2 regions of the Bifidobacterium sp. ESL0769 genome follow, and region 1 is predicted to be linked to the other one. Evidence: riboswitches for the same ligand, from Rfam matches in the RefSeq annotation. Region 1 holds a riboswitch; the other holds the start of a gene.
The links. A riboswitch is a leader RNA that binds a small molecule or an ion and turns the genes downstream of it on or off. The one in region 1 is predicted to bind thiamine pyrophosphate.
Positions count from the first base shown of each region.

Region 2: another riboswitch for thiamine pyrophosphate. It lies ahead of OZX72_RS07005 (hydroxyethylthiazole kinase); the one in region 1 lies ahead of OZX72_RS05350 (ECF transporter S component).

Region 1 covers NZ_CP113918.1:1,298,990-1,314,979, forward strand. Annotated here, with positions in the region: gene pheT (phenylalanine--tRNA ligase subunit beta) at 1-1,214, opposite strand, end outside; gene pheS (phenylalanine--tRNA ligase subunit alpha) at 1,222-2,289, opposite strand; gene OZX72_RS05330 (RNA methyltransferase) at 2,450-3,523, opposite strand; gene OZX72_RS05335 (hypothetical protein) at 3,628-4,056, opposite strand; gene OZX72_RS05340 (hypothetical protein) at 4,082-4,543, opposite strand; gene OZX72_RS05345 (ATP-binding cassette domain-containing protein) at 4,695-7,400, opposite strand; gene OZX72_RS05350 (ECF transporter S component) at 7,442-8,071, opposite strand; TPP riboswitch at 8,122-8,234, opposite strand; gene OZX72_RS05355 (dipeptidase) at 8,705-10,072, opposite strand; gene OZX72_RS05360 (DUF3043 domain-containing protein) at 10,214-10,834, shown strand; gene lpdA (dihydrolipoyl dehydrogenase) at 10,983-12,434, shown strand; gene OZX72_RS05370 (DUF4191 family protein) at 12,556-13,350, shown strand; gene glnA (type I glutamate--ammonia ligase) at 13,526-14,962, shown strand; gene OZX72_RS05380 (hypothetical protein) at 15,571-15,990, shown strand, end outside.
Region 2 covers NZ_CP113918.1:1,729,524-1,745,513, reverse strand. Annotated here, with positions in the region: gene thiD (bifunctional hydroxymethylpyrimidine kinase/phosphomethylpyrimidine kinase) at 1-279, opposite strand, end outside; gene OZX72_RS07010 (thiamine phosphate synthase) at 318-1,058, opposite strand; gene OZX72_RS07005 (hydroxyethylthiazole kinase) at 1,157-2,086, opposite strand; TPP riboswitch at 2,078-2,199, opposite strand; gene OZX72_RS07000 (acyltransferase family protein) at 2,451-3,521, shown strand; gene OZX72_RS06995 (NAD(P)H-binding protein) at 3,694-4,323, opposite strand; gene OZX72_RS06990 (NAD(P)-binding domain-containing protein) at 4,409-5,023, opposite strand; gene OZX72_RS06985 (winged helix-turn-helix transcriptional regulator) at 5,654-5,947, shown strand; gene OZX72_RS06980 (ABC transporter ATP-binding protein/permease) at 6,200-9,082, shown strand; gene OZX72_RS06975 (PLP-dependent transferase) at 9,291-10,706, shown strand; gene OZX72_RS06970 (FAD-dependent oxidoreductase) at 10,720-12,135, opposite strand; gene OZX72_RS06965 (CrcB family protein) at 12,541-13,674, shown strand; gene OZX72_RS06960 (SPFH domain-containing protein) at 13,831-14,727, shown strand; gene OZX72_RS06955 (patatin family protein) at 15,008-15,853, opposite strand.

The DNA of each region.
Region 1 (15,990 bases):
ACGCCGCGCTCGTAACGCTTCGAGGCCTCGGACGGGGTCTTGTGACGACGTGCGGAACGAGCGATGGTCACCTGGTCGAAGTGCGCGGATTCAAGAAGAATGTTCTTGGTATCGGCGGTGACTTCGCCGTACAGACCACCCATAACGCCGGCGAGACCAAGAATGCGCGAGCTGCGCTTGCTGTCGGGCGAATCGGTAATGAGCAGATCTTCGATGCTCAGGTCGTGCTTTTTGCCGTCGAGCGTCGTCAGGGTCTCGCCCTTGTTGGCGCGGCGGACGACGATCGGCCCGCAGATTTTGTCGAGGTCGTAGGCGTGCATCGGCTGGCCCAGGTCCATCATCACGTAGTTGGTGACATCCACGGCCAACGAGATCGAACGCATGCCGGCACGAATCAGGCGGCGGCGCATCCAGCTCGGCGTTTCAGCCGACGGGTCGAAGTTGCGCACGATACGGGCATAATAGCGGTCACATCCGGGCACACCGTGAATCGGGTTGTTGTCTTCGATTTCGACCTCGATATCACCCTTGCCGTTTTCGGCGACCTGCGGGGTCTCAGCGTTGAGCGCGTCGACCGGATCGGTGTAGGCCGCACCGGTGGAATGGTGGTATTCACGCGCCACACCACGATAGGAAAGCGTATAGCCGCGGTCGGGGGTGATGTTGATCTCCAGCACAGGCTGATCGAGATGCAGCAGGTGCATCGCGTCGTCGCCGGGCTTCAACGCGTCGGCCTCTTCCTTGCTGAAACCATAATGATTCAGCAGGATGATGCCACTGTGGTCGCTGCCCAGCCCCAGCTCACGTTCCGAAGCGCACATACCGTTGGAAATGTGGCCGTAGGTCTTGCGCGGTTCGATCTTGAAATCGCCGGGCAATACCGCTCCCGGAAGGGTGACAACGACTTTCTCTCCGGCAGCCATGTTCGGTGCGCCGCAGATGATGCCGCGCGGTACCTTGTTGCCGTTCTCGTCGGTGTCGTTGTACTTGTCACCGACGTCGACATGGCACCAGTTGATGACTTTGCCGTTCTTCTGCGGTTCGGGCGTGCAATCGACCACGTAGCCGACGACGATGGGCCCGGTGACCTGCGAGGAATGAATCTCCTCTTCCTCAAGGCCTACGTGAACCAAGTCCTTGGCAAGCTGTTCGTATGTCAGACCGGCCGGAACCTCGACGTGCTCCTTGAGCCAGTCAATATCTACCATTGGCATTGTTGGTTCACTCCCCCATCACAAACTGTTTGCTGAAACGCACGTCGCCTTCGACGAGGTCGTGCATGTCGTTGATATCGTGGCGCAGCAGCAGCGTGCGCTCCATGCCCACGCCGAACGCGAAGCCGGTGTAGACGTCCGGATCGAGGCCAGCCGAGCGCAGCACGTTCGGGTTGACCATGCCACAGCCACCCCATTCAATCCAGCCGGGGCCGCCCTTCTTATCGGGGAACCAGAGATCCAGCTCGGCGCTGGGCTCGGTGAACGGGAAGTAGCTCGGGCGCAGGCGGCTCTTGGCCTCCGGGCCGAACATCGAGACGGCCAGCTTGTCAAGCACGCCCTTGAGGTCGCCCATCGTCAGGCCCTTGTCGACGGCCAGCGCCTCGCACTGGTGGAAGACCGGCGTATGCGTCGCGTCGAGTTCATCGGTACGGAACACGCGGCCGGGGGACGCGATATACAGCGGCACGCCGCGAGTCAGCAGCGCACGCACCTGATCGGACGAGGTCTGCGTACGCAGCACCATGTTGGAGCCCACGAATCCGGCGGCATCCTTGGCCTGGTTGCCTTTGACATAGAAGGTATCCTGCATTTGGCGGGCAGGATGGTCGGGTCCAAAGTTCAGCGCGTCAAAGTCGTACCATTCGGTTTCCACCTCGGGGCCCGCGGAGATCTGCCAGCCCATGGAGATGAAGAGGTCTTCGACGTCCTCCATCAGCTTAGGCAGCGGGTGACGGGCACCGAGCGGCTTGCGGTTGACGGGAAGGGTCATATCGACCGTTTCGGAGGCGAGTTGACGGGTCTCCTCTTCGGCCTTGACCTGCGCTTCCTTCATGCCAAAGGCACGCCCGAAATCGGCACGTAGCTTGCCCATCAGCTGGCCAGCGCCCTTCTTCTCGTCTTTCGGCAAACCTCCGATGGCGCGGCTGGCCTGGGCCATCGCTGACTCAGCCCCGGCGTACTCCGTCTTGATGGCTTTGAGCTCCTCCATGGTGGAGGCACTCTTGATTTTCGAGATGCCCTCGGCGACCGCATCGGTCACCGCTCCGGCATCGAATGATGCACTCTGTGCCACGAGTACCCTTTCCTTCAATTTTTTCAAACCTTGAAACGTTTGGGATTACATGGGCAAAAGTCATGAATCACAAGCGTTTACAGCCTTTTCATTGTTTCAATATGACTCGACATAGCGCTGTGTCCGTTTGCGTCAGTCATCACTTAATAAAAAACCTGTTTTAGCGACGTTGTGCAGCGTCGCGAGCCATAGCAAGTGTAAAAAGCATCACCGAAGTGCTGGTGGCAAGATTGAGCGATTCGGCCTTGCCGTACAGCGGTATCGAGACGATGCGTTGCACACGTTCCAGCACATCGTTCGGCAATCCGCGCGCCTCGTTACCAAATAGGATCGCGCAGGAACATTGAGCGTTTTGACTTGAAGTATTTCCTTCGTTTCGAACATTCCCTGCTTTGTTATTATCGGATAATAATTCAGAACTTCGGCCATTATGATCATCGGTATGGCCACTTTGCGAATCTCCGAACCCTGCCACCACGTCAATCAACGATTCCGGCTTGATTTTTTGAGTGCCATAAACATCGGCGGCCATTACTTCACGATGCTGTTCTTCTGCCCATGCGAAGAATTCGTCGGTGCTCATCGTAACCACCGGCAAGTGGAAAAGCGAACCTGTCGTGGAACGGATGACCTTCGGATTGAACCGGTCGACGCAATCGTCCACGAAAATCACCGCGCGGCATCCGGCAGCATCTGCCGAACGAATCACCGTTCCCGCGTTGCCGGGGTCGCGAATCTGCCAGAACGCGGCCACCGTATCACCAAACCGAACGGAATCTGCTTTGTTCTCAGAGGATTGCGAATCTGCATTTGTCGCGTTATCGTCTGTTTCGGCGCCGGACATTACGTCGGTCCCCCGAGTTGCAACATTATGGAATACTTTTGCAATTTTTACATAACCGGATTCGCTATGCTCGAAGTCGTCAATCATGCGATTCTGCACAGTTTCAAGATTGCCGACCGCAACAATACCCTGCGCATCCGTACTCATACGATGCATAACATCGCCAGCCACCTGGTGAATATACAGTCCCTGTTCGTCGGCTTCACGCGCAATATCCTCGACCACCGGCGAAAGCAACCCGGACTGCCGCTCATCCATTTGCACATAGCAATCCTCAACCACCGCAGGCATCCATCGCACGATTTCGCGAACCGATTGCGGACCCTCAATAAGAAACTTTCCAGACTTCTTACGGCCTTTGGTCTTTTCAAGCTCCGCAACACGCTTCACGCGCTCAGATTTCAGATTGTCAATAATGTGCTGGTTAAAAGGCATGGCTCCACTTTACGCGAAAGCTACGGCAACCAAATCAGACAAACCGGCATAGACGTGTCTCAGACAGCAACGGGAGCATTGCTCATTTCTGAAACGTCTAGAGACTCAAGCTCTTTAGGTATCGAATTTGAATGCTCGATAACCACGTCAAGGCCATCCTTACGCAGCTTCAAATAGTCAAACAGCATCCCGATGGATGAGGCGGCACCATCGCTCATCCTTAGTTCCTCGCATGAAGCTTTCGCACGAACACGACTGATAACCGCAGCGTAAAGACATCCTCTTCGGACGAAGTCGACCACCAAGAGAGTATTGTCCTCGCCATGCTGCGAAACCCTTGAAAGCACAGTGGCCATCGGCTCATCGCAGTCCGCACAGATCACTGGCATCCCGGAAACATAGTGTGCTCGATGAAGAAAATCGATTCCACGAGCAGAAGCCAGTAAAAGCGCCACCTTTTTCGTAGTTGCCATGTTAAGCGACGTCATATCTGCCTCCTCACTTGTTTCGAATCTAAAAAGTCTTGCACCATCTAGCATACTCGTCCTCATAATGGCTGAAACACCAATCCACGGATTGGTAAAATGCCTCATTGACGAAGTTCCAATCGCTATTCGGAATTTTGACAATCTTGCTAGCAGGCAGTTTTCGACATCTACGAAAACGATGATGATGAATCGTGCCATGTTTGGAATCAATCTCATGAAAATTATGACGGGAACGAGCATCGGGAGCCAAAGCGTCCAGAATAACCGAAAAGTCGACAACCATGTTTTTGTAACACTTCTTCGGGCATTCATGCAATACGATCGAATCTTCCAAAGGAATTTTCACATCGTCGAAACAAGGCTCAGCATCCAGCGGAAGTTCATAGCTTTGCTGACCTAATTGCCTCTTAGCAAATGCAGCAGAGACATCGGATGTTTTCTTTGCAAAAGAGGGGTTCCTACCATCGTCTCTTTTTCTTTCCGACATTGATTCCACCTGCCTTCGCCACAACGCGTACCGTAATTTAAACATTAAAATCGACTAGCCAAACCAGCCGCTTTACCGTATAGCAATATACTACAAATATTACAATCAATGACGGACTCGAGACGAATTTCTTGTGGTCTTTTTAAAACACTCACCCACCGAAGAAGGTGAAGGTGCCGGCGGCGGCGGAGGCGATGAGAGCAATCGTCGGGACTACGGCGCAGACGACGACGAAGACCCAATCTCTCGGATGGACACGGCTGACGCGGGCGTGGGTTCTGGGGATATCGCCGCCGAAACCGCGAGCTTCCATTGCCGTGGCGAGTGTCGTGGAACGTCGGATGGACAGGACCAGCAAGGCAAAGGTTTGCGGGAAGAACGCTTTGACCTTGTTTTCGTCGCCCAAGCCGCGGGAACGACGTGAGGCAGTCAGGGCGGCCCAATCGTCGCGAATCACCGAGAAGAGACGCATGCCAGCGAGGCCACCATAGACGAAACGATCGGGCAAGTGGAGAATCTGACTGAAAGAATCGGCCAGGTCTGTGGTCTCGACGCCAAGAACCGCGATAATAGCGGGGATACCGACAGCAAGAATACGGATGCCAGTGGCGAGCGCCAGCACCGCCGACCGGTCGGTGACGGTAATCATCGTCCAATGCCACCAAACTCGGCCTCCCTCCTTGCCGTAGAGCAGCACGGCGAGCGCCGAACCGGGAGCGCCGATGAACACCGGCCAGGTCGATTTGACCACGCGCCAGGGCTTGAGACCGATGCAAGCGAGCAAAATGAACTCAAGCAACAACGCGATGCTTGCCGAAACCCAGTCAAGGCTGAAAATCAACGGCAATGCGGCGATGAAACCGCCCAGCATTCTAAACGTGGGGTTGAGCGAGGCGAGGAACGGCGAACGGCTGGATTGCCTTACCTTCTCGTCGCGCTCGTTGACCGGGCTGACAGTGATGGTGGTGTCAATGGCCTTGAGATTGGCACCGTTAGATGACACGGTATCGTCTTCGCTGGCTTTTTCGATAATCTGCGATTTCTTAGACACGTGCATCGAACGGACACCTGTGTCGTCACCCCGTGCTTGCAATTCGATTACCCGTGCACCAAGAGCCGTAACCAGATCGCGGTCGTGAGTAACCACGATGACGCTGACACCGTCACCACGTAGGGAATGAATCAGCGAGACGATCTGCATCCATGTGCGCCGGTCCTGCCCGAAAGTCGGCTCGTCGAGAATGATGACGCGAGGGGCTGCGGCAAGCGAGGCGGCAACAGTCAAACGACGCTTTTCGCCGCCGGAAAGCGTATACGGGTTGACCGAAGCATATTGCGAAAGTCTGAAGCGACGCAGCAATGCCATCGCCTTTTTCTTAGCCTCCTCTTCCGGCGTTCCTGTTCGCAAGAGCCCCAGCATGACTTCTTCGAGCACACTGCCCCGCGCAAACTGATGCTCAGGATTCTGGAACACATAGGAAATCCTTGCCGCCAGTTCCGTCGATTTCCATTCCATCGGCGAATTGCCGCTTGCACCTTTTGCCAGTTCAGGCGAGGCTTCGACACTACCTGCCACGGGTTGCAAAAGTCCGGCCAAAGTCAATGAAAGCGTGGATTTGCCGACACCGTTGCGGCCAACCAATGCCGTGATTTGTTCAGCGGCAAACGATATGTTGATATGCTCGGCTATGGCCTTACCATTACGCCCGATAGCGAGGTCGTTGGTGGCAAGCAGCGCCTTGCCGTCACCTATCGCGGGGTCGCTGGCCGGTTCGTCATCGGTATAAATACGGTGAATTTCGTCTTCTGGTCGGCGGTATTTATCGGGCATCCAGATACCGAGCGCGGCGAAATCAAGATCACGATTTTCAAACACCTCGTCAGGTGTGCCATCGGCGACCACAATCGTACGTCGGAACCCGCTGTGGTCGATTTCAGCATCGTCGCCGACCTGAGTGACTCGCGCCTTGACCTGATCGTCGGACTCAAGGCCGAGAACGATGACCCTATCGATAAGCTCAATCCACGGGCCAGCCCGATGCTCGACCAGAAGCATCGTCGCCTCGGTATCATGCAATACATCGGAAACGGCGTCAATAACCTGCTCGACGCCTTCCGGATCAAGGTTCGCCGTCGGCTCGTCAAGAAGCAACGCGCCGGGCTGCATGGCCAATGCCCCGGCCAAGGCAAGCCGCTGCATCTGACCGCCGCTCAAGTGCATGGTGGAACGATGAAGCTGCAGGCCTTCAAGCCCTACAGCAGCAAGGCCTTGCCTGACACGTTGCCAAGTCTGCGGACGCGGCACACCCATGTTTTCCGGACCGAACGCGACGTTGTCGCCAAGCCTCTCGAAAATCGTCTGCGCATCAGGGTCTTGCAACACGAGTCCGACACGTCCGTGCGCGGCGGCAGCCGGGATGCCATCAATGAAAACCCCGCCCTCGGTGACTCCGCCTTCAGAATCCTCGACAGCGATGACTTGGCCAGCGCTGTCTTGTTCCCTCGCGCCCTGCCCGTCTTCGTTCGCGCTCTCCACCGCGTCCCCGCCGAGCAGCCCCGAGGCACCTTCCAGAATCGTCGACTTCCCAATGCCGGAAGCACCAAGCAGAAGCACGTGCTCACCGGCGTGGATATCAAGGTTCAGTCCACGCACCGCGAAATGCTTACGTGAGGCGTGACGATAGCCCCAATTGTTGAAACTGATCGAAGCGGGCTCAACTTTGGGGGAAGTGCTGACATCAGACGATTTCGTATCTTGCAGAACCACTCCGGTTTTGGCGGCAGAGACAGCCGAAGCACGCTGTGGTGAACCGTCACCTTTTCGGCTTCCGGCCACCTTTGATTGCTTGGCTTGCATGCGTTCCCCCATCACTGCCTCAGAATTCTACCTGATACCGCTCACTTGCCCGCGGCGCGAACCTGGCGGCCGGAAGCGAATTTGTCGATGGCACCGGTTTTCGCGATGGCGATATAGAGGTACCACATCAATACGCCTGCGACCAGCGCCCCGGAAATCACCGTGGCGACCAGATACCAGATGCCGTAAGCGCCGGTGATGTTGAAACCCTGTAGATGGGTGAAGAACGTGTAGGCCCAGCAGCCGACGGCCGAAACCACGCCGGAAAGCGTGACCGTGACGATGTTCCAGACCTTGTAGGCCACGCACAGGAACACGACTTCAGCGCAAAGCCCCTGAACCAAGGCGATGAGGAACGTCTCCATGCCGCCCCAGGAATTGCCCAGCAACGATTCGAGCACGCCGGCGACGACCTCGGCGTAGGTGGCCGCGCCGGGCTTACGCACGATAACCGCGGCAAGAGGTCCGGCAAACAGCCAAAGGCCGTTCATCAGACCGCCGAGACCGGGAATCAGCGCGTCAAGAGGTGAACCGATCGGGCCGTATAGCAACGCCGCGGCCCAGTAGACGAATGTGCTGACCACGCCGATGACCGAGGCGACGGCGATGTCGACGACACGCCACTTGAGGTTCGGTTTCGAAGTGATAGTTGCTTGATTCGATGATGACATGATTTGTGCCTTTCCGCTGTGCGCACCGCCTATCGGCGCGCATATCAAGGCACGGGAAAAGAGAGACGTCCGTGCGCCGGCATTGTCCGGACTCACGTTCATTCGGTCGAGGATATTCCTCATCTCAGCCGGCCCCAAAAGGCCAGCCCCCGTGTCAATTCGCCATCCTAGAGCAATCCCCTGTCAATCAGCCTACGGGTAGTCGTGTGGGGGTTGGGGCATACAATGCTCGACACGCTCCGGGCCGCTCTGGCCAAGTCTTTACGGTCGAGCATCGCATGCCCCAACCCCCACACTTGTGCACGGAGGAATCTGACTGACCAGGGGTTGCGGGAGGCGGCTCACAAGCGAATAGCTACCGCATGCATAAGGAGCCTTATGACAACGACCTCTGATTGCGCCCACACAAATCCAATAATCTTAAGCATGCGGCAGCTATTCGCTTTTAGTACCACCGACCCTGATTCTTTATCATTTGGAGATTACGACCAGTAAATTCCCCCTATGAGATTAGTGGCGGCGGCAGATATGCGATGTTTTGGCATAAAGCTTGGCCTACCGGCCTGGAGGGTGCCTAAACATTGTATATCTGCCGCCGCCACGACTAATCGTTGGGACGAGCGAGTTAATAGCTTATCGCGCGAGTTTGGTAAGAATCAGGGCCTCGGTGAGGACGTTGTTTTTTAGGCTCGTCAGGTCGACTGATTCGTTGGGGCTGTGGGCGTTGCCCTTCGGGTCTTCGGGGCCGGTGACCAAGACCTGGGCGTCGGGGAAGATGCGCTGCAGTTCGGGGATGAACGGGATCGAGCCGCCTTCGCCCTTGTTGATCGGGTCGACACCGAAGGCCTCACGCATCGATTCCAACGCATCCTGTGTGGCTTCCGCGTTGGGATCCATGCTCCAACCCATACCGGCGTCAACCATGGAAGCGGAAACCTCGGCACCAAACGGTGCGTGCGAGGTCAGGAAATCGGCGACGGCTTTGGCTGCGGCTTCAGGGCGCTGGTTCGGCGCAGTGCGGATGGAGATGCGGAAGCGGGTCTCGTTGGCGATGACGTTGAACGAGCCTTCCACCGGATGCGCGTCGAAGCCGATGACAGAAATGCTGGGCTTGGTCCACAGACGCGAGGCCAGCGAGCCGGTGCCTGCGAAACGGTAAGAATCGACCACGGAGGAATCAGCACGAACGCTGGCCTCGTCAAGATCCCGTTGAAGTCCGCCGACAGGGTCTCCCCCTTCGAGTCCCGGAATATTCAGCGAACCATTTTCGTCATACATTGAGGCGATCAGCATGGAAGACAAGGTATTCGTGTCGAGAATCGGCCCACCGAACTGGCCGGAATGCACCGGATGCTCCAGCGCCTTCACCGTCACATCCAGATCGGTGTTGCCACGCAGACTGGTGGTGAGGCTGGGGATCTCGGCGCTCCAGTTGCCGGAATCGGCCACGATGATGACATCGGAATCGAATTCGTCCTGATGCGCCTCGATGAAGGGAATGAAGCTCGGCGAGCCCATCTCCTCCTCGCCTTCGATGAAGACCTTGATATTGACCTTCAGATCGTCGCCCAACGCGTGCAACGCGCCGGAATGGATGGCGATGCCACCGCTGTCATCGGTCGCACCGCGTCCATAAAGCCGACCATCGATTTCGGTGGCCACAAACGGATCGGTGTCCCAAGCGGAGGCGTCAGGCACGGGCTGTACGTCGTGATGTGCATAAAGCAGCACGGTGGGCGCGTCGGAATCGACGATCTTGGAACCCACCACTTCGAAAGCCCCCGGGGTGCCGTCGGGATTCTTGGACTGCACCACTTTGGCATCCACACCTCGTTCTTTGAGCTCATCGGCCACGAATTGCGCCGAGCGACGCATGTGTTCGCCGGTGATGCCCTCGGCCGAAACGGATTTCAGCGCGACCTTCCTGCTCAACAGATCGACAACGCGGTCAAAATCGGCATCAACCCGCGAACGCAGTTCTTCTTTGCTCAATGCAGCCATGTCATGCTCCTTATCAACGTGTTCATTCACCTCGATAATCACACAGCCCCGAGAAAAACGCGAGGAAATCGCCGGAAAACGCTTCAATCCCCTATATTTCCGTCGGTTTGCGCGTCGAGGCTTGCCCGTAATCTCAAAAGAATGACATGGAATCCCTTCAGCAAGGACAAAGACAAGGAAGCGGCGCAGAAATCCGTCGATTCCGAACTGAATGAACCCGAGGAGCAGGAAGGCAAAGGCCGTCCCACGCCCAAGCGCAAGGTTGCCGAGGAGCGCAACCTGCACCCAATCGTTCCCAAGAACCGTAAGGCAGACCGCAAGGCCGCCAAAGACCGTATCCGGAAGAAAGAGGACGAGCAGTACGAAGCGATGCGTACCGGAGACGTGGCTCATATGCCGCGTGTGGAACGCGACCCGGCGCATATTTATGCCCGTGATTACGTTGACGCCCGCTTTAATCTCGCCGAGTACTTCATTCCGGTGATTTTCGGCGTGATGATTTTCGGCATCATCATCGCCATCAAGTGGCCGGCGCTTTATACCCCGATTCTTATGCTGTCATACGTTTATATGATTGCCGCGATCATCGATATCGCCGTGATGTGGTTCAAGCTCAAAAAGAAGCTCATCGAGAAGTTCGGTGAGAAATCTGTGGGCAAAGGTTCGCGCATGGGCTCCTATGCTTGGGGACGCGCCCTGCAGCTTCGTCGTTGGCGCGTACCGAAGCCGACGTCGAAGAAACGCGGAAACTGGCCGAAATAAAGCCGGAAACGTCGATTTCTTTCCAATGCCTTTGCCGCATTCTTGGTGATGCGTACGAAGGCATTTTTGTTTGCCGACGACATCATTGCCGCGCTCGATATCCCTTCTTTTACCGTTATTATTGGATTAATCAAACCTTGGAGCATTCATGACCACACATGTTGATATCGCCATTATCGGCGGCGGACCCGGCGGATATGCCACCGCGTTGCGTGCCAGCGAACTCGGGCTTTCGGTCGTCCTGATCAATCGCGAAGAGAAACTCGGCGGCACCTGTCTCAACCGCGGATGTATCCCGTCCAAAGCCCTCATTACCGTGACACGTGCGATTCATAACGTCAGCGACACAAAACGCATGGGGGTCAATGCAAGTATCGAGAGCATCGACTTCAACAAACTGACGGAGTTCAAAAGCAATGCTGTCAACGCCATGACCGACGGCTTGGCTTCACTGCTAGCAGCGAGAAAAGTGACGGTAATCAAGGGCGAGGCTTCGATTATTGCGGACCATCGCGTAAAAGTAGTGGTTGACGAAACAAACGGAGACGATGCTCCCTCCGAAATCACAGCCGACAACATCGTGATAGCTACAGGTTCACGTCCTCGTCCCCTGCCGGGTCATCCTTTCGAAGGCGTCGTAATCGATTCGACGCAAGCGCTCAGCCTGCCACGATTCCCCAAAACCGCGGTCATCATCGGGGCCGGAGCCGTTGCTGTGGAATTCGCCTCGATGTGGAACGCGGCAGGCGTCGACGTGACCATGTTGATTCGTCGCGAACGCGTGCTTTCACACGCGCATCGTCGCACTTCGATGGCACTGACCCGGGCGCTGGCCAAAGACGGAGTACATGTCGTCGCTCACAGTCATGTCACCGATATCGAAAACGAAGTAAACTCAACGGACGCAAATGGGGCAACCGTCAGCTACACCACCGACAAGAATGAGACCATACGTGAAGTCCAAGCTGACGTCGTATTGGCGGCTATCGGGCGCGACCCCAATACCGATGCCGATTGGTTGCGCAGCGCCGGCATCGAACTCGATGAACACAATATGGTGAAAACCGATGCTTTTGGACGAACCAGCCAACCGGGAATCTGGGCGTTAGGCGACATCACACCAGGCCCGGCACTGGCCTATCGCGCCTTCGAACAGGGCATCGTCATCGCCGAAACCATCGCCGGGCGCAATCCCGAACCGGTCGACAACGACACGGTTCCCGAAGTCGTCTTCTCCACTCCGGAATTCGCCAGCGTGGGATTGACGATGGAACAAGCCAAAGCGGACCCCGACATCAGCGAACCCAAAGAGACTGCTTATCCGATGATGGGCAACGCGCGAATCCTCATGAGCGGCGAAGCCGGGTCCATGTCGGTGGTCACCGGAAGCTATACGGACAAACCTGATACGCCGGTAATCTTGGGCGTCCATATGCTCGCCCCCGACGCAGGTGACCTGATTGCCGAAGCTGAAGAGCTCGTCGGCAACCGCGTCCCGCTCTCGGATGCCGCACGTCTCATCCATCCGCACCCCACCTTCAGCGAGGCGTTCGGCGAGACACTGCTCAAGGCCGACGGTCGGCCGTTGCACACAAGATAAACACGACAAATTGACTGCAAATTGACGGTACTGCCGGCGCAACCGCATGTTTTGCGTCGCAACCACTCCCTAAAATCGTGATTTAGTTTGTTCGTGCCAGAAAATACAAGTGAGGAAGTCGATGGCCAAAGAGAAAAAGGCGAAGAAAGACAAGAAAAAAGGCCCGAAAGTCATCAATCAGATTCGCCAGATCTATAAGTACACCTATGCGGAAGACAAGTCACTGCCATGGCTTTTGGCAGGTGCCTTCCTGCTACCGGTCGTGGTCGGCGTCGTCGCCGGCCTGCTGCTGCACTGGGGCTGGCTGACCTGGATTTTCATGATCATCCTCTTGGTGATGCTTGGCGTGCTGCTCTTTACGATGACTTTGACCAATCGCGCAGACAAGGTAGGCTACGAGAAGCTGGAAGGCCAGCCGGGTGCCGCCATCAGCGTGCTCGGCAATATCAACAAGGCCGGATATTCCTTCCCCCAGACCCCGGTCTGGATCGATCCGAAGACCAAAGAGGCGATTTGGCGCGGAACCGGATACAACGGCATCTATCTGTTGGCCGAAGGTAGCGCAAGCCGCACCAAGCGGCCGCTGGAGCGTCAAAAGCAGGCCATCAAAGGCGTGACCGCCGGAAGCGACATCCCTGTCTTCTGCATTTCCGTGGGCACCGATGAAGGACAGACCAGACTCAAGGATTTGCGTAAGACCGTGCTCAAATGCAAGAGCTATGAGCCGATCGAACACAAGTTCGCGTTCATGAACAAGATTCATCCGCATCGCCGCTTCGTGCTCACCAAGGAAGAGCTCGATACGTTGAATGGCCGCCTGCGCACGCTGCAAGAGAAGCGCGGTCTCGGTATTCCCAAAGGTATGGACCCCACGCGCCCGCAGCATATCAGCCGCCGAGCCATGCGCGGTCGGTGATCTCATCCTCTCGTGACCAAATCGCGAGAGGATTTTTTATTTCCTTTTCCCTTATAATTCAACAAATTCCAATGAAAAATCGCCGTCCGAAACATATTCGTAACCCAAGACGCGACCTATGGAAACCCGGTACCTTACACTTGAACATTGTTAGCACAACGAAAGGAGCGGTCCATTGACTGCACTCGAAACCAAGGAAGACCTCGAAGCCCTCATCAACACGGAAGGTGTGGAATATATCTCCGTACGCTTCACCGACCTGCTGGGCGGCCAGCAGCACTTCACGGTGCCTGCCAGTGAATTCCTCAAAGACGCATTCACTGACGGCGAGCCATTCGATGGATCCTCGATTCGCGGCTTCCAGGCCATCGAGAATTCCGATATGAAGCTCGTTCCGGATGTCTCCACCGCTTTCGTGGACCCGTTCCGCAAGCACAAAACGCTCGTCGTCTCGCACTCCGTGGTCGATCCGATCACCATGGAGCCTTATTCGCGCGATCCGCGTCAGGTCGCTGCCAAGGCCGAAGCCTACATCAAGTCGACCGGCGTGGCCGACACCGCCTGTTTCGCCCCCGAGGCCGAATTCTTCCTCTTCGACAGCGTACGCTATGAGAACACGATGCAGCGTTCCTTCTACGAAGTCGATTCCATCGAAGCTCCATGGAACACCGGTGCCGAAGTCGAGGCCGATGGTTCGGCCAACGTCGGCTTCAAGAACCGTGTCAAGGGCGGCTACTTCCCGCCGGCTCCGCAGGACCACAACCAGGATCTGCGTGACGACATGGTCGCCAACCTGCAAAAGGTCGGCCTGATTCTTGAGCGCAGCCACCACGAAGTCGGCGGCGCTGGTCAGCAGGAAATTAACTACCGATTCAACACCCTGCAGCACGCCGGCGACGACCTGCAGAAGTACAAGTACGTCGTGCATGAGACCGCGTTCGAGGCGGGCAAGGCCGTGACCTTCATGCCCAAGCCGATCGCCGGCGACAACGGCACTGGCATGCACTGCCATCAGTCACTCTGGAAGGACGGCAAGCCGCTCTTCTACGACGAGAACGGCTACGGCGGCCTTTCCGACATTGCGCGTTGGTACATCGGCGGCCTCATCAAGCACGCTTCCTCCGTGCTTGCCTTTACCAACCCGTCGCTCAACTCCTACAAGCGCCTGGTGCCCGGCTACGAAGCCCCGACGAACCTCGTCTACTCGGCCCGCAACCGTTCGGCCGCAATCCGCATCCCGTTCGCCGGCACTGCTCCTGCGGCCAAGCGCATCGAGTTCCGCGTCCCTGATCCTTCCTGCAACCCGTTCCTTGCCTTCTCGGCCCAGCTGATGGCCGGCATGGACGGCGTTCTGAACCACATCGAGCCCCCGGCTCCTGTCGACAAGGACGTCTACGAGCTGCCGCCGGAAGAGCTGGACAACATGAAGCACGTTCCCGCCTCCCTTGGCGAGGCGATGGATGCCCTCGAAGAAGACAACGACTTCCTGACCGCCGGCGACGTCTTCACCACCGACCTCATCGATACCTGGGTTTCGCTCAAGCGCGACGAGATCGACCAGCAGCGTCTGGCTCCGACCCCGCTCGAGTACGAGCTCTACTTCAACTGCTGAGCTTGAGACCTGACAAACCTACTGTCAATCTGCATTGATTGGCTGATTAATTGCCACACTGACTGATGTTGGTGTGGCAATTTTTTATACTATTTTCCTTAACATTTATTTATGTGATACATATCTGCGTAAACGTATCTAGGTAAAACAGATACGCAAATTCCCCGATGCGTAAAATTTATAAATTTATGTGGTCAATATAGTCGTCATAAACCTATCACAATTTTATTGAATTCCACACGTACCGATAGTCTTAAATCATCCAGTGCATTGGCGCAAAGAAGAAGGAAACATTGAGATTCTGTAATCACTGCGGAGCAGCATTACCCGACGGCGTTCAGTTCTGTCCTAATTGTGGGACCCCGATTGTTCCGTCCCAGCAACCCCATGGCCAACCGCAAGCGCTATTCCAACAGCAGCCTCAGCCGCAACAATTCCAGACGCAACCAGGGCAATTCCAGCCGCAAGTACAACCTCAACCGCAGGTGCAGCCGCAGCAATTCCGAGCGCAGAGTCAACCTACACTCCAACCGCAACAATTCTCAAATCCCGGCGTTCTACACGCCGCGGGCGCGCCGCAATTCAGCCAAGCTCCCGGCCTGCCTCCCATGCCTGCCGTTCAATACGGCAACCCGATGCCCCAACAGGTTGCCGCGCAATCCACCAAAAACCGCAACATCATTATCGCCGTTCTCGCATCCGTGTTGGCCGTCCTCCTGGTGATAGGCGCGGTGATACTTACCCGGCCCGGATCATCCTCCGGCCATTCCGGCATCATCAAACCCGGAGTTCCTGAAGGAACGTGGTCGTTCAGCATCAGTTCGTCAGGATTAAAAATCAAACTCATCAGCATCGATGTGGACAAAGATGGTGTGGCAACGCTCTCTTCTCTAGACAAGAAGTACTTACGAGGAGATCTCACTCTCGCCGATTACGACAAGGAAAGCGTCACTTACGACGTGAAGAACATGAAAGTTCTGGTCAATGACGACGACTATAAAGATTTCGACTTCAAGCGTATTACTATG
Region 2 (15,990 bases), 430 kb from region 1:
TTCGGCATTAGGTACCATGCCGATTTTTACGGCATCGGGCCGAATATCCTCGAAAACAGCGTCAATCTGCGCAGCCAGCATGTCCGGAGAAGTGGCAGCAGAGGCTCGTACACCAGTCGTGTTCTGAGCGGTCAACGAGGTAATGGCACTCATTCCGTAAACCCCGCAAGCCATGAACGTTTTGAGGTCGGCTTGGATGCCAGCTCCGCCGGACGAGTCGCTGCCTGCGATGGACAGTACCGCCGGCAAGCGATACGGGTGAACGCCTGTAGTCGGCATAACCGGCAGTTCATCGACAGATGGATTATGCGACATCGTCACCCACGCTTCGCGCGTGCGTCGTTCCAGGAATCCACCATGGCCTTGGTGGTGGCCTGCGGGTCGTCGGCACCGGCGATGGCGGAGACCACGAACCAGCCGGCGGCCTCGGTCTGTGCCAGATCCGGCAGATCTTCGAGCTTTACGCCGCCGCCCACGACGATGGGGTAGTGGGATTCACGGCACAGCGCGTTGATGGATTTGGTGTCCTGCGTGTGACGCTTGTGATCCGCGCCGATGACGATGCAATCGGGCTTGGTGGTGCTGGGGTGCAGCGGGCCGGCGCCGATGTAGTCGATGGTGCCCTCAGGTAGGGCGTTGGCGGCCTTCACTTCATCAAGCACTTTGCAGCTCAATCCGATAATGGCGTCCGATCCGAGCAGTTTGCGCGCCTCTACTGGGTTCATGTCATCTTGCCCGATATGCACCCCGTCGACCTTGATGCCCATGTCCCGGCACTGCCAGGCCACGTCCGCACGGTCGTCGATAACCAGCGGAACGGAGTCGGACGCACCGGCCTGAGCGATGACGTCGGCGGTTTGCCGTGCGATTTCGGTGATGTTCCTGGCGTCGCCCGGCTTGACGCGAATCTGGACGAAGGTGATGCCACCGGTCAGCGCCTGCCGCACGATGTCGGGGACGGGCCGTGATTTGGTATCCGCCGGGCCGAGCACGATATATGAGCTCAGGTCAAAGCGGTCGCGCATGGACGGGAATGGTGTCGAATTGGTTGTAGTCAAGATGGACTCGATTCTGCAAATAATAAATATTTACGTCTATAAAAATGTGTGATTAGCGCAAGCGCATCATGATGTCAGATTGCGCCAAAACGGGATGCTCAGGCCAGAATCGGCGAGGCGGCGATCTGCTCGGGAGTGGTCGACCAAAGCCCGTCAAGGAACGCGACTTGGAAGGAACCCGGGCCGTGCGAGTTGGTCTCGCCGGTTTCGCTGGCACGGTTGTAGAGCGCACTCGCGGCGATGGCGGCGGTCAGGGGGTCGGCGACGGCCAGATACGTTGCGACTACACCGCCCAGCGAGCAGCCGGCTCCGGTGATTTTCGTCATCATTGCGCTGCCACCGGGCAGACGATAGGTGTGCTCGCCGTCGGTGACGAGGTCAGTTTCGCCAGAAACGGCTACTGCGCCCTGGCCTTTCGCGTCGCCCTTGGCGATGAACTTCGCCAAAACTCGTGCGGATTCTTCCGCAGCTTCGACGTCATCGGCCGATTCCACGCCGACGGGTCCGCTGGATTTCTTGGATTTTCCGGAATCCTTCTCGTCCTCGTTCAGCGGCAGCTCCCACATTTCCCGCAGTTTGATGATTTCGGAAGCATTGCCGCGAATGATGGTCGGCGGCGCCGCCTTGAACGACTTCAGGATATCGGTGCGCGTCGTGCCGAGCCCCGCGGCCACCGGGTCAAGTACCCAGCGGTGGTGGTCGGCGTGGAAGTGCCTGGCGATTTCCTCGAGCGCGTCCTCGTAGAACGGCAGCAGCGTGCCGACGTTGATGTAACTGGCGCCACTGGCCACCTCGCCGTCGGCGATGTCGTCGGGCAGGAAGCTCATGGCTGCCGCGCCGCCCGCCGCCAACTGTGCGTTGGCCACGAGGTTGATGGTGACGAAATTGGTGAAGGACTGGGCCAGAGGCGTCGTGTCCCGTACGGTCTGTGCGGCCTCGCGGATGCTTTCACGCAGCGGATCATCCGTTGCCAAATCGTTCAGATTGTTGAGGTTATTATTTGCTGATGAGTATGCGTCATTGACCATATTCGCGTCTCCCTACGATGGTATTAACCAACAGGTTCCAAGGGTCGAGCGTTGTGCTCGTCTCAACTTGCGCGCCCGCCGAAGCCGGTCCGCAGGTTCCCCTGCACTTACAACCACGACGCTATGTGCTTCATTGGACAAACGTTGTTCCGTTTCGAGAAGTGGCCGGCAAAGGGTAGTTGTTGCGCCGGTCACTTCAGCCAACACCTCAGCCGACAATTCGGCAGCTCCGGCACAGTTGGCATAGGGTCTTATGGGAAAGAAAAGCTACAGCCTCTATTTTCGGCATCGAGGCGACGCAAGACGTGGCGATATACTTGGACGGTTGTTGTTCTGATTCATCACGACCCGGGAGATTTCGGCTATGACCGCGAGGATACGATATTTCGACATCGCCAAAGGTATCGCGATGATTTGCGTGGTCCTCGGCCACAGCGTGCTGATGGTCGTTCCGATGAGCGAGGCGGCTCGGCTAATCTATGTGTTCTGTTTTTCGTTCCACATGCCGCTGTTCTTCGTGTTGTCAGGCTATTTCATGCATCCCGACCACCCGTTCGCCTGGCGCAAGGAATCCCGCGAACTGCTGCTCACCTATGTGCTGACCGCCGCAGCCGTGGTGGCCCTTCACGCTTTGCTCGCCCTGGCCTTGCGCCACGATGCGGCTCACGTCACGGGCACTTGGTTTGTCGCGGCATTGTACGGTTCCGGTGCCGATACCAGTAACGCGCTGATCCCCATGTCCAGAAGCATTGGTGCCATTTGGTTCCTTCTTGCGCTGTTTTGGGCCCATTTGCTGGTCCACATTGCCTATCGTTTGCCCGCCACACCTTTGTGGATTATCAGTTTCTTTGCTTTTGGTTATTTTTCATCACGTTATATTTGGTTGCCGCTGAGCGTTCAAGCGGGTTTGACCTCGGCGTTGTTTGTTTATCTTGGTTGTTTGGCAAAGCGTTTTGATGTGATGGATCTGCTGTGTCGCAGGCCTTACTTGTGGATTGTGGCGGCGATTCCGTGGGGCGTGGCCATGTGGAAATTCAGTTCATTTGGCTTGGCTACCAATGCCTTTGGCGATACCCCGGCACTTTCAATCATTGGCTCTGTTGGCGGCACTGCTTGTATCGTCGGTATTTCCATAGCGATTGACCGCTGGGCGGCTTCTATCGGCAAGGCATTGGCATTCATTGGGCGATACACCTTGGCGATTTTCTGTGCCCATCTGCTGGAGAATGATGTATTGCCATGGGTCACCATCATGGGCAAGACCCAGCCCATCGTCGGCTATCAGCTTGAGCCGTTCTTTATCTTTGCCGTCAAATGTGTGCTGATTGCCGTAATTGCAGTGGCGCTTTATTACGTTCCTGCAATCAATTCCGTATTCTTCCCTACGTTACGCAAAAACAAGAAGACGGCCACGCTTAATGAACAGACCACCTGAGGCTAAGCCGCAGATGGTCTGAATAATTGGTATCAACGAGATTGCCGGCATACGGCTAGTTTCGATGGCTGCTGGCGCATAACCTCAAAAGTCGGTATTAACAATGGAGTATTAAGCTCGACCAGTCTCGATAGTTGCCAGTTTTAGGCCTGAATGCCGGGTTGGCTATAGGTTACCAGCGCACGGAAATGCGCTGGTGGTCGTGCGGTTTGTCCGCATCGATTTCGTCGACCATCGCCACTGCGTAATCCGCGTAGCTGATGGCACTTTTGCCGTCTTTATCGGTGGTGTATTCCTCGCCGGCCAAGACGTACTTGCCGGTGCGCGGGCCGTCGGCTTGGAAATCGCCGGCAGGGCTTACGTAGGTCCAATGCACGTCGTCCCGCTTGCGCAGGGCGTCGAGTGCCTTGCCCATCGCCAGCGGCACGCCCTTGATATTGTCGGGGAACGAGTCGGAAAGCTGCTTGGTATGCGCCTTGTCGGTGTAGAGGCTGCCAGCGCCGCCGACCACGAGCAATCGGGTGTCGCTTCCGGACAGGGCATCGGCCAAGTGCTTCAACGAAGTGCTGTGCTCGTCAAGCTTGGCAGGGTCGAAGATGCCGAACGCGTCCACCACGGCGTCGAAACCGGTGAGGTCGGCGGCGGTAAGGTCGTAAAGATCCTTGATAATGGCATGCTGCGCTTTGGTCTTGTTTTCGCCTCGCACGATGGCGGTAACATCCATGCCACGGTTGACGGCCTCTTCGACGATCAGTCGTCCCGACTTGCCGTTGGCTGCGACCACTGCGATTTTCTTGCTCATAGATATTGATCTTTCTGTTTCGATTACTTGCTGTTTGATGGTTTGATTGTTGCTGCATTTGCTTGCAGCCGTGGGCTGGGCTAGTTTACTTGACGACCTTGAAACCACTGGTCCACTGCGTGCCGCCGTTCATGGCCAAGACCATCTGCAGCGCACCGAAACCCTCCATGTAGGAGGCACGCTTGAGCGGGCCGGCGTCCACGAAGCGCAAGTCTGCACCTTCGATGACGGCTTGCAGCACCTTCTTCGCATCCTCGTTGTCGGAAGCCGCCATCACTGTGGTCGGCGCGCCGTCGTTGGTTCCGCTGGCGAGGGTTGCGGCAAAATCGGTGTTGAACGCTTTGATGACCTTGGAATTCGGCAGCTTGGAAGCCAGTTCTTCGGCTGCCGAATGCACGCCTTGCGGCAGCGCCAGGTCCATGGTGCTGAAATCGACGGGATTGCTCGGATCCACGACTATCTTGCCGGCGAGCTGTTTGCCGTATTCTTTGACGACACTGGCTTCGGCTGGGTAGGGCAGTGCAAGGATGACGATGTCGCCGGTGATTTCCTCGCTCCACTGCGAAGCGGTGACGCCCGGAATGGCTGCGGCCTTGGCTTTGTCACGGTCAACGACCTGTACGTCGGCTCCCGCCGCTACGCCGATACCTGCTACGGCTGCCCCGATATGTCCTGATCCGAAAACGGTAATGCTTGTCATGATGTGCTCTTTTCTGTGTGGTTTATGTGGCTGGGTACTTATCTTGCGCTGTGTCTTGATTCCAAAATCTAGAATCTCAGCAGTTGCTGTAATTGTTACTGTAGCGGAGAACGGCGTTGAAAGTTGGTAGTTACATTGGGGAGGTATAGGCACTTAAGAGTAACTTTTGCGAGTTTCCAATGAAAATGTATTTCAAGAATTCTCAAAGATACGCTATTGGAGTAATGGCTATTTACGGATATAAAGTCCAAAAGTACTGTTAGTTTCTAAAAGTAACTATAAATCATCCTTGATTTGTCCAGATAGCAATGAAGTCGCAACGTTACCTTGCGTATACACTAATCAGAATGTTGCAAGGAAGTGAAGCAGAATGCTTCATTCGCAGGTGGACTAGGGCATCGGCAAGGTAAGCCAATGCAAGCCCGGCGTCGTTCTGGATGATAACTGGAATGAACGGTAAAACGTGAAGATGGGAGCGACATAAACGGAATGAAGATTGATGAACAATTGAACGATTCCAGCGTCGATCATACAGGCAACGGCAATATTCGCAATGGCAACACAAGCGATAACAAGACGAGCAAGGGCACTGGCGCAAAGTCGCTACCGGCATGTCCGGTCGAAACGACGATGACCCTGATCGGCAACAAATGGACCGTGCTGATCGTGCGTGACTTGCTGCAGGGCACCAAGCGCTTCAGCGAGCTGCGCCGCTCGGTCGGCAACGTCTCACAGAAAGTGCTTACCTCGAACCTGCGCGAGATGGAGGCCGACGGCCTGGTCAATCGCAAGGTCTACGCTGAAGTGCCGCCGCGAGTCGAGTATTCCCTGACCGAAACCGGTCGCAGTCTAAAAACGGTCATTGACGCCATGCGCACCTGGGGCACCTCCTACCAACAGGCCATGCTTCATCCGGTCGATTAACCAAATCAGTGAGAAAAGCACCAAAATCGGCCGAAAAAGGTGCTTTTCTCCTCAGTGACATCCAAAACCTGTGCGAAAAGCACTATTTTGGGCCTGTTTTGGTGCTTTTCTCACTGATAAGGTGTGCTGGATGTGTCGACGGTATGAGTCTGCTTCCACGGGTGTGCGTTGGGGTAAAGTGGCAGGACGAAGTTGTGACGTGGCGGCAACGCGGCAACGCGGGAACGCGACAATTAGGCAGGCAGGGAATTCGTGCTACAGATCAAAGACATCAGCAAGCAGTATAAGACCGGCGATTTCGTTCAGCAGGCGCTGGACCATGTGAGCCTCACCTTGCGCGACAACGAGTTCGTCGCGATTCTGGGGCCGTCCGGTTCCGGCAAGACCACGCTGCTGAACATCATCGGTGGGCTCGACCGTTACGATTCCGGCGATTTGGTGATTAATGGCACGTCGACCAAGAAATACAAGGACCGCGACTGGGATTCGTACCGCAACCACACGGTTGGATTCGTCTTCCAGAGCTATAACCTCATTCCGCACCAGACCATCCTTTCCAACGTCGAGCTCGCGCTGACCATTTCCGGCGTCTCGCGCGCCGACCGCCGCAAGCGTGCGGAAGAGGCCTTGCAGAAGGTCGGTTTGGGCGAGCACGTCAACAAGAAACCGAATCAGCTTTCCGGGGGCCAGATGCAGCGCGTAGCCATCGCCCGCGCACTGGTCAACAACCCGAGCATCGTCTTGGCCGACGAGCCCACGGGTGCACTCGATTCAGAGACTTCCGTGCAGATCATGGACTTGCTCAAAGAAGTTGCGAAAGACCGCTTGGTCGTCATGGTCACCCACAACCCCGACCTCGCCCATCAATACGCCAACCGCATCGTCGAGCTCAAGGACGGTGTGATTCGCGGCGATTCAAGACCTGTCGAACCCGAGGAAATGGCCGATGAGAAGCCTGCCGTTCATCGCACCATGGGCAAGGCTTCGATGTCATTCGCCACCGCAGTCGCGCTGAGCTTCAACAACCTGAAAAGCAAGAAGGCCCGCACCATTCTGACCTCGTTCGCCGGCTCGATAGGTATTATCGGTATTGCGCTGATTCTTTCGGTTTCGACCGGCGTGAACCGCTATATCGCTGATATCCAGAAGGAGACGTTGACTTCGTACCCTATCGAGATCAACGAACAGACCTTCGACATGAACAAAATCATGGACACCGCCCAGGCCGCGGCTGATTCCAAGGAGAAAGCCAAGCCGCGCAACGGTATCTACCCTGATGATTCCAGCGTCAAGGGTGCCGCGTCGGTGACCAACGGCATCACCAGCAACAATCTGAGCCCGTTCAAGACGTATCTTGACAAGCCCGGCAACGACGTGCGCAAGTATGTGGGCGATGTCGGCATCCAATATTCGTATTCGCCCAAATTCTCCGTGTTCACCCACGATTCGAAAGATACGCTCGTAGACGTGGATGGTGTGAAAGTCGGGGGAAGCTCCGTGGCCACACAGTCCGCAGCCAGCACGTTCGCCGGACTGGATTCTTCCTCCAACGATTTCGGCAGCCTGCAATCCCTGCAGATCTCCAAGCTCACCGGCAAAACCGACAACAACAAGGCGCCGTCCGCGTTCTCGGAGATCATGCCCGGCGAGCACGCCAACAAGCAGCCGATCAGTTCCGTGATCACCGACAATTATCAGATGGTCAAGGGGCATTGGCCGAAATCGAGCGACCAAGTCGTGTTGGTTCTTGACAAGAACAACCAGATTCCGCTGACCCAGGTCTACGAGCTCGGCCTGCTTCCCAGCGCCGATTATAACGATATGATGAACAAGCTTAACAGCGGCGAGAAGGTCAAGACGGACACTTCACGCATTGATTATTCCAAGGCGATGAATCAGTCGTTGACGCTCTTGCCCGCAGCCGACCAATACGTCAAGGGTGCGGACGGCCACTTCAAATATGTGGGTAACGACGCCGACCAGGTCGGCAAGCTCATGGATTCCCAGGCTGCGGTGAAGCTTCACGTTGTTGGTGTCATCCGTGCCGACGCCAACGCCAAGACCACACCGTTGTCACCGGGCATCGGATATACGCGCATGCTCACCAACTCGCTGATTGACTATGCCAAATCCAGCGAAATCGTCAACGCTCAGAAGGCAGACCCGAACCATAACATCTTGAACGGCATGACTTTTGCGCCCTCCGACGATGCGACCAAGGCCGCCAACGCCAAGGCCTATGTGGCCTCGCTGCCTGTCTCCGAGCAGGCGAACATGGCCAAGAGCCTCATGACCCAGGCACCCGGCGGCATGGGTGCGGCGAGCTCCAGCCAGCCTGCCGAGGTGACCCAGCAACGCAACGCCGCCGCGGCCGCCGCAGGCAATGCCGCCGTCGCCAGCAACCCGCAGGAAGCGGTCTCCGGCATGGGTGAACAGCAAGTGGCGCAGGCTTTCAGCAACTACCTCGCCACGGCTCCCGAAAACGTGCTGGTCTCGATTTACAACCAGTACGTCTCCACTGGCACCTACAACGGCAACCTTGCCGATTTCGGTGTCATCGGCCGCGACGCCCCGAGCTCCATCAAGATCTACGCGGACAGTTTCGATGCGAAGAACAACATCGAGGACGCTATCAAGCGCTACAACGACGGCGCCAAAAAGAAGGACCGCATCGTCTACACCGACTACGCGGGCCTGATGATGAACTCGGTGACCACCATCATCAACGTCATTACCTACGTCCTGATTGCGTTCGTCGCGGTATCGCTGGTCGTCTCGTCGATTATGATCGGCATCATCACCTACATCTCCGTGCTTGAGCGCACCAAGGAGATTGGCATCCTGCGCGCGATGGGGGCTTCGAAGCACAACGTTTCCACGGTCTTCAACGCCGAGACGGGCATCATCGGGCTATGTGCCGGCGTCATCGGCATCGTAGTGACACTGTTGCTGATAATCCCCGGAAACGCGGTGATGCACCACTTCATGGGCACCGACCGTGTCAACGCTGCTCTGCCGCTTTCCGGCGCGATAATACTGATTATCCTGTCGGTGGTCCTCACCTTGATCGGCGGTCTTATCCCGTCGCGCAAGGCCGCCAAGCAGGACCCGGCCACCGCGCTGCGCACCGAATAACCTAGACACAATCGATGCATATGCGCATGCGTCCCAAGTCGCATGCGCATATGTTTTCACCTTCAAGGTAAGTCATTTTCGTTGTGCCTCATCGCCTCGTGAACCTTGTATAGATTTTTGATATGGCAAGGTGCGTGGCGGCGAAGACGCGACACGGTAACCTAGTGCCCAATACGTTTCGATATAGCGAAAATATTGGGGGAGCACTATGTCCAGTGACACCGAAACCGGCTTGGCGGGCTGTCCGAAGCCCAACGATTCCCATACTGACGATGCGCCGACTGCGGATTTCCAAGCTGTAAAGCGCCGGAAGCGGCAGCGTCAGAAGCAGCAACTGGCCTTTGAGACCCGTGCCGTCCATGCCGGCTACGACCCTTACGAACACAATGGTTCGGTAAGCATCCCGATCTATCAGAGCGCCGCTTTCGCCATGCACGACGCGGTTCGCGGCGACGGCCTTTCCTCCGGAGAAATCGAGGGATTCTCGTACTCACGTTGCGCCAACCCCACTGTTGATGCGTTGGAACGTCGCTTGGCTGATCTCGAAGGCGGGGTTTCGGCGGTGGCGCTGGCTTCCGGAATGGCGGCTGTGTCGTTCGCATTGCTTTGCGCGGCGGAAGGCGGCGGCAGGCTTATCGCGCCCAAAGACCTTTACGGTGCCTCCATCGATGCCATGGAAAGCTTCTTTCCTCAGTTCGGTATCCATACCGATTTCGTTGAGGATATCAACGATATCGCCGAAGTCGAATCGAAAATTACGTCCGACACTCGTGCCGTTTTCGCTGAATCCGTGGCCAACCCCTCCACCAAAATCACTGATATCAAGCCGCTTGCCGACATGCTTCATCGCCATGGTGTCGCCCTTATCGTCGACAACACCGTGCCGACCCCGTACCTGTTTCGCCCGATTGAATTCGGCGCCGATGTCGTCGTCCATTCCACCACCAAGGGCGTCAGCGGGCATGGCAACGCCTTGGGCGGGGTGGTGGTAGACTCCGGCAAGTTCGATTGGGCCAACGGCCGTTTCCCGCAATTTACGCGAAAGGAACTGGTGGTCAGCGATGAACGGAAGAGCATCTGGAAGAGTTTCGTCGAGGCTTATGGTAACGCAGCTTTTGCTGGTCGCGTGCGCATTAAATACCTGCACAACCTTGGCGCGGTGATGTCGCCGGCCAACGCCTATCTGCAGTTAATCGGTTTGGAGACGCTTCCGCAGCGTTTCCGTCGCGAAACCGACACGGCCCTGAAAATCGCGCGTCACTTGGAAACGGTGCCGCACGTCACCCAGGTCAATTACTCCGGTCTCGATTCCAGTGCCGACAAACCGCTCGCCGACCGTTATTTTCCCAATGGCATCGGCCCCGTGCTTTCCTTCCGTTTGGAAGGCGACGAATCACATATCAATCGTGTGGTCAATGCCGTGCGAGTGTTTTCCTACGTTCCCAATATCGGCGACACGCATTCGTTGATCGTCAATCCTGCGCGTATCACCCACCGTGAGGTTCCGGGCGACTATCGCTGTGCCGCCGGCGTCGATGACCACTTGCTAAGGCTTTCAATCGGTTTGGAAGAGCCGTCCGATCTTATTGCCGACCTTGATCGGGTTATCGCGCAAGCGTACTGACTGGCTATGAATCTTATTCCTGAATACCTTCAAGCTCTTTACTACGCTTGTCGGCAGCGGCCATTGCCAAAGAGCTCACGAAGTTAACCGGCTGGTCGAAGTTGGGTTGGAAGAGCATATCGGTGGAGGCCAGTTGATCGACGGTGAATCCCGCTTGAATAGCCACGGAAATGAGATTGGCGGCCATGGAGATGTCGTGCTTCGCGGCGAACTGTGCACCCAAGATGTGTCCGTTCGCTCGGTCGTAGACGATGGTCGCAGTCACCGGAGTGGTGGAGAGCATGAATTCCGGACGGTAATTCTCTTGGATGGTGGCGGAATCGGCCTCGATATGACGCCGGTTGGCCAGGTCAAGAGTCATGCCGCTGGAAGACATCGACAGGTCATAAAGCTGGATGGCGCTGGTCGCCTGCGTGCCTGCGTAGGCCTTGGTGGGCTCCTCGATGTTCTCGCCGATCAGCATCGCCTCACGGATGGCGTTGGTGGCCAGTGGGCGGTATTCGTCGGTGTTCGTCGGGTTGAAATGAACGGTGGCGCAGTCACCGGCGGCGAATACGTCATCGAGAATGTCGTTTTCCGGAGTGGCGGCGCGCATGTATTTGTCGACGATGATGGCGCCATAACCGAGCGTGCGCAGCTGGGCGGAAACCAGGTTGGTATTCGGCACAAAGCCTGCGCCCATAACGGCCAGATCCGCTGTGTATTCGCCAAGTTCAGTGACCACAGTGACCCCGGAATCATCCACTCCGTCGCTGCCGGTCTCGGGACGGAAGGCGACGACCTTCTGGTTCATGGCCAGCGTCACGCCGTGCTCCTCGAATGCAGCCTCAGCCTGATCAGTGACCGACTTGTCGTAATTGTTGTCGAGCACATGCGGCAGCGCGTCGACGAGGGTCACCTTAATGTCGCGGGTGCTCAGCTGCTCGGCCAGCTCACAGCCGATATAGCCGGCTCCGACCACAACGACCGACTTGATCTTCTTGGTGCGTTCGACGATGCGCTGGCCGTCATTGAAGTCCTTGCACAGCATGGCACGGCCGCTGTCGAGCGCCTCGCGCAGGCCTTGGATGAAAGGCGCCGCCGGCGAGGAACCTGTGGTGATGACGAGTTTGTCAAACCGGTATTGCTTCGACTTTCCGGTTTCGAGATCGGTGGCGTTAAGCTTCTTGCCCTTGACGTCGATGTCGGTGACCTCGGTGCGCATATGCATGCTCGCCCCGGTTTCTTCGAGCTCCTCGGGGGAAGTGTAGAACATTTTTTCGGTGCTGCTGACATGATTGCCGGCCCACAGGGCGATGCCGCAGGAAAGGAAGGAGACAGTATCGTTCTTCTCGAAGACGTCAACGGTCCAATCGGGGTGATTGCGAAGAATGGAAGTGGTGGCATACGTGCCTGCATGCGTGCATCCGATAACAGCAACTGTAGTCATGAAAATCCCCTCTGATAATTCCGATGTGCCATGTTGTACTCCAAAGGGGGTAAAACTTAGGCTTTCTTAACATCATAGCTAGAAGGCTCGACGAATGCCTTGTAAACGTAGGTTTATTAAAACGTTTTAAGCGCTATTCTGGTTTGAAATTTTTACTTGTAGTCAACAATATCAAACAGGCCAGCAGGTTCTGAAATTGTGGTTTGACTTTAACATAGAAAGTTTTCTTCAAAAAGAAAATGTAAATATGTAAATAAATATGCGACATTCTAATATTTATTGCATATATAAATCGATTTGTCATATAGACGGATTATTTTTGTTGCTTCGGATAATGTATCGGCTTGCAGGTGGTCTTGGCATATATCCGGCATCGGATGTTGCCGGTGAATGGGGGATTGGGTCATGGCAAGAAAGTCGGGTTCTTTCACCGTTTCCACGCTGATGGTCGCGGCGAGCCTGTTTGTCGGCGGGGCCTGCGGATCGTTGGTGCGTCTGGCGTTGAGCGCGTTGCAGCCGGCCGATGTTACCTGGCCGTGGATGACCACAACCATTAATCTCACCGGTGCTTTTCTGCTCGGATTCATTACAGCGTATATGGCCGCGCTCGGCCCTGATATCGGCGTTTGGAGGGTGACCAGACTCGGGCTTGGAACCGGGCTGATCGGAGGGTACACCACGTATAGCACTTTCATGCTTGAAGTTGCTAAACGCATCAAAAGCGGCGAGGCGGCAATAGCCGTGGCATATTTGCTGGTCAGCATCCTTGTAGGGCTTCTTTGCGCGATGCTGGGGTTGGCGGTCGGCAAGGCCGTAGGCAAACGTCGTGCCCGGCGCGATGGTCTGGAACTTGATGCCGCTGAAAGCCAGGGGAATCGGGGCAATGGCTCTGACGGACTGAATGGGCAGGCCGAAGCCTCCATCTCTTCCGTTTCTGCCGCCTCTCAGGATTCGGCGGGATTGGTTGATACCGATGAATCTGGTGAATCAGTTAACCCTGTTAAGCCCGATAAGTCCGCTGATTTTGCTGAGCCAGCCGAACCTATCGATTCAATCGATTCAATCGATTCAACCGAACCCAATCGCGGCCGGTTGGTAGGCGTCACTTTCCTGCTTTTCGCCTGCGTGGCCGCCGCCGCATTGCTGCTCAACCCGCATTGGTGGCAGGATATCATCGCCCTCGGCCTGCTTCTTGTGGCCTCGCTGCTCGGCGGTTTGGGTGCGTTCGCCCGTTATGGCGTCGACGCGTGGGTCAACAACCACATCCACCTTCCCTTCCCGTGCGGTACCATCGCCGTCAACTTCACCGCTTGCCTGGCCATGGGCCTCGTGGCCGGTTGGTGTGCGACGCACGTAGGTCTGACGACTTTGCAATACCTGCTCGCATCCGGTTTCCTCGGAGGCTATTCGACCTTCAGCACCGCCAGCGTAGAAGGCGCGAAACTGGCAAACGGTGGCAAGCCGCTCTGGGCTTTCGTGCACACGGCGGGCATGATGGTCATCTCTCTTGCGTTGCTGATGCTCGGCATGATGGTCTGAATACTGTTTTCTGTATTGTTTAGTATTCATCGAGAATGGATACCAGAGGTTCTGCTACGATTTGGCTAAAGGGTGTATCCGGAAATCGCGAAAACGCGCGATTGACGGGCATTGCTTTGATGTAATACATACGGAAAAGAGATTGAAGGGAATATCATGGTAGGGCTTATCCTCCTGATTATCGTTCTGGTAATCATTATCGCGTTGATTATCTCGGGTATCTTTGTGGTGCCGCAGCAGCAGGCGTATGTCATCGAACGCTTTGGCAGGTTCCTTAAAGTCGAGCTGGCTGGCATCCATCTCAAGATTCCCTATGTCGACCGCATCGCCACCAAGACGAACATGCGTGTCAACCAGCTGAACGTCAAGCTCGAGACCAAGACGCTCGACAATGTCTTCGTCACTGTCGTCGCCTCCACCCAGTTCCGCGTGGACCCCAACAATGTGGCCACTGCCTACTATGAGCTCCGCGATCCGGCCGGCCAGCTGCGAAGCTACGTCGAGGATGCCCTGCGCTCCGCGATTCCTGCGCTTTCGCTCGATGATGCCTTCGCCAAGAAGGATGATGTGGCCGCCGACGTGCAGAAGACGGTGGGTGGCGAGATGGCGAAGTTCGGCTTTACCGTCGTCAAGACCCTGATCACCGCCATCGACCCGAGCCCTGCCGTGAAGACCGCCATGGACTCCATCAACGCCGCCCAGCGCGAGAAGGAAGCCACCCGCCAGCGTGCCGACGCCCAGCGCATCCAGATCGAAACGCAAGCTACCGCCGACGCCGAAAAGACCCGTCTGCAGGGCGAAGGCCAGGCCAATTATCGCCGCGAGATCGCCAACGGCATCGTCGATCAGATCAAGAGCCTGAAGGGCGTGGGCATGGATATCACCGACGTCAACAACGTGGTGCTTTTCAATCAGTACCTCGACGTGATGCGTTCGTTGAGCGAATCCGGAAACGCCAAGACGGTCGTGCTTCCGGCTTCCACGCCTGGCGGCTACCAACAGCTTTTCGACGAGGTCACCAAGGCGATGGTCACTTCCAACGAAGCGAAATAAAATAGATTGGATTCACTTGGCTGGCAGGCCATTTTCTGGTGAGTTGCAAGCCGAATATCCACTATACTAAGCAGTACCGGCCAAGATGCCCAACAAATCCGGCAGCTTGACCAGGACACAAGGATGTGTCAGCAAGCTGGGCGGACTCCTCACTCACCCGAGGAATCCGCCCAATACTTATTTTTCTGCGGTTTGACACTTTGGTGCTGGCAAACGGTATTCCAGTTGCGATGAGAGTCCGTTTTCCAGCACCAATTACAAAGCCAGTTTTGACGGCCGATCAGCTTGCGATGAACGCCGGTATGGCCTCGGCTGCATCGAGCCCCTTCTGATACATCTTCTCCAAGCCTTCGGAATTCTTGCTCAACGTGTCGAGCCCGCACAAGTCATCGGGCGCCAGAATCAGCACCTTGCCTTCGGCGGCCAGCTTTTCGGCCACTTTCATTTCTTCGTTGTAGGTGCGGTAGCGGTTCTTCAGGCGTTCCGCGGCGACGGGGTAGGAGCGTTTCAACAATGCTGCCGGAGCGGTGTCTTTCTTGGCTTCGCGCACGAAATCGCGCTGATGGGTGAGGATGAGCACGATGCGGTCGTAGCCCTCGTCCGCTGCTAGCTGCACCGGAATCGGGTCGGCGATGCCGCCGTCATAGTAGGGGATGCCGTCAACGACGTACGGTTCGCAGGCCACTGGCACCGCGCTGGAGGCCTTCATCACGTCGTAATTGTCTTGATGTACGTCAGACTTGTCGAAATAGCGTGCGTAGCCGTTGCGTGCGTCGCAGGCCACCACGGTGAACTCGGTGGGAGAGGCGGCGAAGGTGGGGTAATCCACCGGATATTCGCCGTCTGAATTGGAAAGCGTGCCATAAATATAATCCAGATTGGCATAATTATGGAGCTTGAAGAAATTGTTCGCGCTCGCGTATTCGGGCCGGAAGGCGTACTCGGTATAGAACTTGTAAGTGCGTCCGCGCTGGCCGGAAATGTAGGAGACCATGTTGGCACTACCTGCGGAGACGCCGTAGCACTTGTCAACGGTAATGCCATTGTCCATAAGCCAGTCCATCACGCCCGCCCCATAGATGGAACGGAAGCCCCCGCCAACATCGATTAAAGCAGTTTTCGTCATCGTCTCACCTTTCCTCGAAGGCCGAAGTCACTATCGTTAGTTAACCGAGCATACGTCTGCCTTACGGACAATGTTTCGGTGTTGGCCAATGGTTGCACAAACGATGATATTGTGACGAATTGTCAGATGGCGCAGGC